One region of the Photorhabdus machadonis genome, then DNA from elsewhere that is predicted to be linked to it. Evidence: predicted binding sites of a transcription regulator. Region 1 holds the regulator's gene; each other region holds the start of a gene.
What was found. The regulator PurR, encoded in region 1, represses purine synthesis genes. The targets are predictions, from matches to a motif close to CANGCAAACGTTTGCNTG.
Positions count from the first base shown of each region.

Region 2: the regulator PurR is predicted to act here: its motif matches at 1,003-1,020, upstream of purM (phosphoribosylformylglycinamidine cyclo-ligase).
Region 3: the regulator PurR is predicted to act here: its motif matches at 1,400-1,417, upstream of carA (glutamine-hydrolyzing carbamoyl-phosphate synthase small subunit).
Region 4: the regulator PurR is predicted to act here: its motif matches at 867-884, upstream of purH (bifunctional phosphoribosylaminoimidazolecarboxamide formyltransferase/IMP cyclohydrolase).

Region 1 covers NZ_CP199761.1:2,568,699-2,570,908, reverse strand. The annotation lists partial or broken gene ACUN2T_RS12230 (superoxide dismutase [Fe]) at 1-63, shown strand, start outside; gene purR (HTH-type transcriptional repressor PurR) at 558-1,583, shown strand; gene punR (DNA-binding transcriptional activator PunR) at 1,590-2,210, opposite strand, start outside.
Region 2 covers NZ_CP199761.1:2,355,959-2,358,168, reverse strand. The annotation lists gene uraA (uracil permease) at 1-163, opposite strand, end outside; gene upp (uracil phosphoribosyltransferase) at 231-857, opposite strand; gene purM (phosphoribosylformylglycinamidine cyclo-ligase) at 1,085-2,125, shown strand; gene purN (phosphoribosylglycinamide formyltransferase) at 2,122-2,210, shown strand, end outside.
Region 3 covers NZ_CP199761.1:4,780,145-4,782,354, forward strand. The annotation lists gene carA (glutamine-hydrolyzing carbamoyl-phosphate synthase small subunit) at 13-1,176, opposite strand; gene dapB (4-hydroxy-tetrahydrodipicolinate reductase) at 1,610-2,210, opposite strand, start outside.
Region 4 covers NZ_CP199761.1:514,608-516,817, reverse strand. The annotation lists rRNA gene ACUN2T_RS02530 (16S ribosomal RNA) at 1-442, opposite strand, end outside; gene purH (bifunctional phosphoribosylaminoimidazolecarboxamide formyltransferase/IMP cyclohydrolase) at 1,027-2,210, shown strand, end outside.

The DNA.
Region 1 (2,210 bases):
GAAACACTGGAATACCACTGTGGCAAACACCATAACATTTATGTTGTAAACCTGAATAACCTGGGTTAATCACCATCAGTTTGCCTGATGACCATCCGTACTAACATTCAAAGGGCAGATAAGCCATTGAAGCTGTCTGCCCTTTTTCCTTGCAATATAAAAACCCAATTTTTACATCACCTAATCAACTCAAAACATCAGGCAAAGGTCAAGCAAACAGCGGCAAAAATGGCAATCATCACCAACGTGCTCACCGCAGTAAATAAGCCAAGTTTCAAATCAGTATTCATCGATCCTCCTCTGAATAGAAGTCTATAACCACAAATACCATTCAATTAACATGGTTAATTATCCTTACATTAAGGAAAAAACATAAGATAGCGATCACCTTGTATTTTATAACATTGATTTTTGCTTTCACTTTTGAGCCAGATCAGACAAAATTCAGGATTTATCGCTAACGTATTGCCAGCAGACACCCTAATGTATAAAGATACTGGCAAACGATTAACAAAGAGTTTTAAATTTAGACCAAAAGGTCAGGAGTCTTTCATCTCATGGCAACGATCAAAGATGTGGCTAAACACGCTGGTGTTTCAACCACTACTGTATCCCATGTTATTAATAAAACCCGTTTCGTCGCCGAAGATACCAAGGCTGCCGTTTGGGCTGCTATCAAAGAACTGAATTATTCACCCAGTGCCGTTGCCCGCAGTCTGAAAGTTAACCATACAAAATCGATCGGATTACTGGCAACGTCCAGCGAAGCCCCCTATTTCGCTGAAGTTATTGAATCTGTTGAAAACAGTTGTTATAGCAAGGGCTATACGCTGATTTTGTGTAACTCACACAATAACATTGATAAACAGAAAGCCTATCTGGCCATGCTGGCACAAAAACGGGTGGATGGATTACTGGTGATGTGTTCAGAATACCCGGAACAGTTATTAGGAATGTTGGAAGATTATCGCAATATTCCCATGGTCGTCATGGATTGGGGACAAGCCAGAGGTGATTTCATTGATACTATTATTGATAACGCATTCCACGGCGGTTATCTGGCTGGTCGCTATCTTATTGAGCGTGGTCATCGTGATATTGGTGCAATCCCGGGTCCCTTGGCACGAAACACCGGTGGGGGCCGTCATCAGGGGTTCTTGAAAGCATTAAAAGAAGCCAGCATTCCAATCAGAGAAGAATGGATTGTTCAGGGGGATTTTGAGCCAGAATCGGGCTACAAAGCCATGCATCAAATTCTGAATCAAAAACAGCGCCCGACAGCAGTTTTCTGTGGTGGCGATGTTATGGCAATGGGGGCTATTTGTGCTACTGATGAATTAGGATTACGTGTCCCACAGGATATTTCTGTGATCGGTTACGACAATATACGCAACGCCCGCTATTTCTCTCCGGCATTGACAACTATCCATCAGCCAAAAGAACGTCTGGGACAAATGGCATTTTCCATGTTACTGGACAGAATCGTCAGTAAACGTGAAGATGCACAAACTATTGAAGTACATCCACGTTTGGTTGAGCGGCGTTCTGTCACCGATGGCCCATTTATCGACTATCGCCGTTAATCCTCCCTATACATCCTGAAGCCATTCAGCATTAAGAGTTTCACTATCGCCGAGATAGCCAAGAAGCCAACTTAATGCCGGAGAATGGCTATTTTGCACCCATGTCAAACAACATGGGCTATCTGGCAAAGGCTGCTCTAATGCCAATGCTTCCAATTTCTTCTGCCGGATCAGTGGCATTGCCCTATGCTTAGGCACCATTCCCACACATAACCCCTCATTCAGACAAGCCAGACCAGACTCCCAATCAGGGACCACCAGCCTGCGCTGATTATCGAGAGTCCAGGTGTCACGCTTCGGTAAATTGCGGGATGTATCCTCAAGACACAAGCTAGGATAAGGCCGCATTTGATCATCAGACAGTAGACCGGTCAGCTGAGTCAAAGCATGGCCCGTACTGACGACACACAGCCAAGGCATAAATCCCATATCCCGGAAACTGTACCTTTCCCCTACCGGCGCTACCCGGGTGGCACCGATTGCAACATCAACCCGGCTATCCACCAGCGCGTCCCATACACCATTGAATACTTCCTGATGAATAAACAGCTCTATATCAGGAAAATGGTGATAAAAATCAAGAATAAGCTGACGACTGCGTTCTGGTTTAACAACACGGTCAATAGC
Region 2 (2,210 bases), 210 kb from region 1:
ATGTACCGATACCGTTAAAGAGCAGAATCGTCGCCGGGTTGACTTTAAACAGAATCGGCACCAATACCGTTGCACCAAACATAGCAAAAAGATGCTGGAAGCTCAGTGGAATGGTCTGTAAAAGTGGAGGCCGCTCATCTACCCCAATAGTGCGACGGGTCATTTATTTATCCTCTTCATCTTATCGCATCACGCACCAAAAAAAGCCGACTTAAAAGTCGGCTAACTTATTATTTTGTACCAAATATTTTATCGCCTGCATCCCCCAGGCCAGGCACAATGTATCCCTGCTCATTGAGTCTCTCATCAATAGAAGCGGTATACAGTTCTACATTAGGATGGGCTTTTTCCAGCGCAGCAATACCTTCAGGTGCAGCAACCAAAACCAGAACTTTAATCGACTGGCAACCTGCTTTTTTCAGTAAATCAATAGTTGCAATCATAGAACCGCCGGTCGCCAGCATGGGATCAACCACCAACGCCATACGTTCACCAATATTGGAAGCAAGTTTCTGGAAATAAGGGACCGGTTCTAACGTTTCTTCATCACGATACACACCTACGACACTGATCCGGGCACTTGGTACGTTCTCCAATACGCCATCCATCATACCCAATCCCGCACGCAGAATAGGCACAACGGTTATTTTCTTACCTTTAATCTGCTCAACAGCTACCGGGCCACACCAGCCATCAATAGTCACCTTTTCAGTTTCTAAATCAGCGGTTGCTTCATAAGTCAAAAGGCTTCCGACTTCTGCGGCCAGTTCACGAAAGCGTTTGGTGCTGATATCATTCGCTCGCATCAGGCCGAGTTTATGTTTAACAAGTGGGTGGTTCACCTCAACGATCTTCATGGACTTCTCCTACTGTATGTCAAGTCGCCGGCAGACAAAAAAATCGCCAGATTATACCGCCTTTTAACCATAACACCACTACCAATCTGTTGATTTTAATCAAACGCACGCCTTCTCTCTGATAACTGAGATCCTGAACAAGAGTCTCGCAAACGTTTGCTTAGGCTGCTAGAATTGTCAGCATTCTATCTTAATTTATTAAATGCAACCGCCTTGAGGGCTTCTCAGTGACCAATAAAACCTCTCTCAGCTATAAAGATGCCGGTGTAGATATCGATGCGGGTAATGCCTTGGTAGACCGTATCAAAGGTGTGGTAAAACAGACTCGTCGTCCAGAAGTCATGGGCGGTTTAGGTGGATTTGGCGCTTTATGTGCATTACCGCAAAAATACCGCGAACCTATTCTGGTTTCCGGTACCGACGGTGTTGGTACCAAATTACGTCTGGCGATGGATCTCAAACGCCATGATACTATCGGCATTGATTTAGTTGCCATGTGCGTCAACGACCTGGTTGTCCAGGGTGCAGAACCCCTATTCTTCCTTGATTATTATGCCACCGGAAAACTGGATGTTGATACCGCCGCCAGCGTTATCACCGGTATCGCGGAAGGTTGTAAATTATCCGGCTGTGCTCTGGTTGGTGGTGAAACCGCAGAAATGCCAGGGATGTATCACGGTGAAGATTATGATGTTGCCGGTTTCTGTGTTGGTGTCGTTGAGAAATCAGCAATCATTGATGGCAGTAAAGTTCAGGCGGGTGATGCCCTGATTGCTCTCGCCGCCAGTGGCCCTCATTCAAACGGCTATTCTCTGATACGCAAAATTCTGGCCGTCAGCAACACAGATCCAGAAACAACCAATCTGGAAGGCAAATCACTGGCAGATCACCTGCTCGCCCCAACAAAAATTTATGTAAAATCCCTTTTATCCCTGATTGAACACCTTGATGTTCACGCGATTGCTCATCTGACCGGCGGCGGCTTCTGGGAAAATATTCCACGTGTCCTGCCTGAAAATACCCAAGCGCAAATTAATGAATCCAGTTGGCAATGGCCGGCAATATTTAACTGGCTACAACAAACCGGTAATGTCAGCCGTCATGAAATGTACCGTACATTCAACTGTGGTGTCGGGATGGTCATTGCATTACCACAAACAGCCGTTGAACAAGCACTTGAATTACTCAACGCCGCCGGTGAAAAAGCCTGGCAAATCGGTACCATCACCACACAGAAAGAGAACGAACAACAGGTTGTTATTCAATGAAAAACATCGTTGTATTGATCTCCGGCAACGGCAGCAATCTCCAGGCGGTGATTGACGCCTGCCAGCAGAACAAAATCAGTGGGCA
Region 3 (2,210 bases), 2.2 Mb from region 1:
ATTTTCTCCTGATTACTTAGTGTTATGACGATTATTTTGCTGACAGTACTGTTTAATCAGCTCGATAAAGTGATCGAACAATGACGCAGTTTCATGCGGGCCTGGGCTGGCTTCCGGGTGCCCCTGGAAGCTGAATGCCGGTTTATCTGTACGGTGAATTCCTTGCAACGTACCATCAAACAGGGATTTGTGGGTCACTCGCACATTTGCCGGCAATGACTTTTCATCCACAGCAAAACCGTGGTTCTGTGCAGTAATCATCACAATATTATGATCAAGATCTTTTACCGGATGGTTACCACCGTGATGGCCGAATTTCATTTTCATTGTTTCGGCACCACTCGCCAATGCCAGCAATTGGTGCCCAAGGCAAATACCAAAGATTGGAATACTTGCCTCAAGGAAAGTTTTAATTGTTTCAATCGCATAGCCACAAGGTGCTGGGTCGCCCGGGCCATTGGACAAGAAAATACCATCTGGATTCAGCTTCAATACATCCTCAGCGGGTGTCTGAGCAGGAACCACTGTCAGGCGACAGCCACGATCTACCAGCATCCGCAAAATATTACGTTTTGCACCAAAGTCATAAGCAACGACATGATAAGGCAGCGCCTGTTCTTGCTTCTCTTCCGGTAATCCATCTGCCAGAGTCCAGCTCCCCTGTAACCACGGATAAACCTGCTGCGTTGTCACCTCTTTTGCTAAATCCATCCCTTCCAGCCCTGGGAACGATTGTGCTTTTTCCAGTGCAACCTGAGCGTTAATCTGCTGACCTGCTATAATACAACCATTCAGTGAACCTTTTTCCCTTAACAAACGCGTCAGTTTACGGGTATCGATATCCGCTATCGCAACAATATTATGGCGTTTAAGGTAATCAGAAAGCGTTTCTTCACTGCGGAAGTTACTGGTCAATAGCGGCAGATCACGAATTACCAGCCCCTGGGCCTGTACTCTTAGTGATTCTTTATCGGCTGAGTTAACACCGACATTACCAATATGGGGATAAGTAAGAGTGACAATTTGGCGGGAATAGGAAGGGTCTGTAAGAATTTCTTGATATCCGGTCATTGAGGTATTGAAAACCACTTCCCCAACTGCCGCCCCTTCAGCACCTATGGCGCGACCGTGGAATTGGGTTCCGTCTTCCAGAACCAATATAGCTGACTTAATCAAAACACCCTCCAGAGAATAATAAATCACAATTAGTGCATATTAATTCAGATTTGTCTGTCAAAATCAATGCCAAAGCTGCTTTTTAGGCAAAATTTTGGCAAATTGCGCGCATTCTAATGATGAGAGGGATAGTTGTCTACAAAAAATGTTACTTTTATTATTTTTTTGCACACTTCACCGAAAAAACCAACAAAAGAAGGCCAAAAACAGAAATAAAGTTAACTTAGAAAACGGTTGCCAGCATAGAAGATTTAATTTTCAGGCAAAAACTGAAAAGAATCATAAAAAGGAGAAAAAATAAGGCAATAAAGGTAAAAAATAAGACAAAAATAGTAAAAATCAACGATAATTCAATAAAAACCAAAAAAACAACCAAAAATCGCACAATATGTAAATTAATTATGCGATATCAATAAGTTACAAAAATTCCTTTTTAAAGAAAATCGAGCTCCAATACATCTTTCATATCAAAAAGACCACTATTTTTACCACTTAACCATAATGCTGCCTTCACCGCCCCATTTGCAAATGTCATCCGGCTGGAAGCCTTATGAGTTATCTCAACTCTCTCGCCAATATCTGCAAACATAGCGGTATGTTCACCTACAATATCTCCGGCACGGATAGTCGCAAAACCAATGCTTTTCGGATCACGTTCACCGGTATAACCTTCACGGGCATAGACAGCACACTCTTTAAGATCCCGCCCTAAGGCATGGGCAATTGATTCTCCCATCGCTAACGCCGTTCCTGACGGAGCATCCACTTTATGACGGTGATGTGCTTCGATAATCTCGATATCAGTATATTCACCCATCACTTTCGCCGCTTTTTCCAGTAATTTAAGCACCAGGTTCACACCAACACTGAAATTTGCAGCAAATACTATCGGGATATCCACAGAAGCCTCTTTAATCGCCTGCTTACCTTCATCATCAAAGCCTGTGGTACCGATAACCATCGCTTTACCGCTCTGACGGCAGATTTCAAGATGGGCAAGTGTTCCTTCCGGGCGGGTAAAATCGATAAAAACA
Region 4 (2,210 bases), 2.1 Mb from region 1:
GAAAGTACTTTACAACCCGAAGGCCTTCTTCATACACGCGGCATGGCTGCATCAGGCTTGCGCCCATTGTGCAATATTCCCCACTGCTGCCTCCCGTAGGAGTCTGGGCCGTGTCTCAGTCCCAGTGTGGCTGGTCATCCTCTCAGACCAGCTAGGGATCGTCGCCTCGGTAGGCCATTACCCTACCGACTAGCTAATCCCATCTGGGTTCATCCGTGGGCGTGAGGCCTTTTCAGGTCCCCCACTTTGGTCTCGCGACATTATGCGGTATTAGCCACCGTTTCCAGTGGTTATCCCCCGCCCTCGGGCAGATCCCCAGACATTACTCACCCGTCCGCCGCTCGTCAGCGAAAGTGCACGCACTTTCCTGTTACCGCTCGACTTGCATGTGTTAGGCCTGCCGCCAGCGTTCAATCTGAGCCATGATCAAACTCTTCTATTAAAAGCTTGATGCTCAAAGAAACTGACTGTTCATTCGTAATGAATTCACTGTTGTTCACTCTTCAAGACTTTAAAACGTATTTTTTTGTGATACGGTCTTGTGAGTGCCCACACAGATTGTCTGATTAATTGTTAAAGAGCAGGCTGAAATAAAAATTGATATTCTCGTTCAGCCGGGCTGCGTATATTACGCTTTTCGCCCGCAGAGTCAAGCGCTTATTCACTTTACTCTGCCTGGCCTCACACGTTTTGTCAGCGTTGTGTCGGTCAGTGGTGGCGCATTATAGGGAGTTCTTCGGCGCTGGCAATAATTATTTTAAAGAAAATTGATCGTTTGATTAATTCCACAGCAAAATCCCACTTTATACTCATTTACCAACAGACTTATCCACAAATGGTTAGTTGGGTTAAAATTTATCGAGCATCACGCAAACGTTTTCGTTACAATTCGGTGGCTAAAATCATTACGTGATTTTAGCTGACTGTTCTGAAATGTTATTGCAGTGCCCATTTTTCATGTCCTGATAATAGTAGGTTCTTCCCAATAACATGTTATTGCCTTATAAAATCCAAGGGATCAAACCAATGCAACAGCTTCGTCCAATCCGTCGTGCCCTGCTTAGTGTTTCCGATAAATCAGGGATTGTTGAATTTGCAAAAGCCTTATCTCAACGCGGTGTTGAATTACTTTCTACTGGCGGCACAGCCCGTTTACTGGCTGACTCTGGTCTGAAGGTTACTGAAGTTTCAGATTACACCGGCTTTCCTGAAATGATGGATGGACGCGTTAAGACCCTGCATCCTAAAGTACATGGCGGAATCCTTGGTCGCCGCGAGCAAGATGATGAGATCATGGAGCAATACCAAATCTCACCAATTGATATGGTAGTTGTGAATCTATATCCATTCGCACAAACTGTTGCTAAACCAGATTGCACTTTGGAAGATGCTGTTGAAAACATTGATATCGGCGGACCAACAATGGTTCGCTCTGCGGCTAAGAACCATAAAGATGTTGCGATCGTAGTTAATAGTAATGATTATGAAAAAATCATTGAAGAGATGGGTAACAATCAAGGTTCACTGACACAATCGACCCGTTTCGATTTAGCAATTAAGGCATTTGAACACACCGCTGCTTATGACAGCATGATCGCTAACTATTTTGGCAAACGGGTTCCGCCTTATTACGGTGACACCACTCAACCATCAGGACGTTTCCCTCGTACCCTGAATCTGAATTTCACTAAAAAGCAAGATATGCGTTACGGCGAGAACAGCCATCAGGACGCCGCTTTCTATATAGAAGAGAATATCTCTGAAGCGTCTATCGCAACGGCAACTCAATTACAAGGTAAGGCGCTTTCCTATAATAATATTGCAGATACAGATGCAGCTTTGGAATGTGTTAAGGAATTCTCAGAGCCTGCATGTGTTATCGTTAAGCACGCTAATCCATGCGGCGTAGCAGTAGGTAAAGATATTCACGAAGCCTATGATCGTGCATTCAAAACAGACCCTACCTCAGCTTTCGGCGGTATTATCGCGTTCAACCGCGAACTTGATACTAAAACTGCACAAGCCATTATCGATCGCCAATTCGTTGAGGTAATTATCGCCCCTTCAATAAATGAAGATGCATTACCCATTTTGGCTACCAAGCAAAATGTCCGTGTTCTGGTCAGTGGCAAATGGGAAACCCGCGTTGCTGGTCTTGATTTCAAACGTGTTAATGGCGGCCTGCTAGTACAAGATCGCGATCTTGGTAT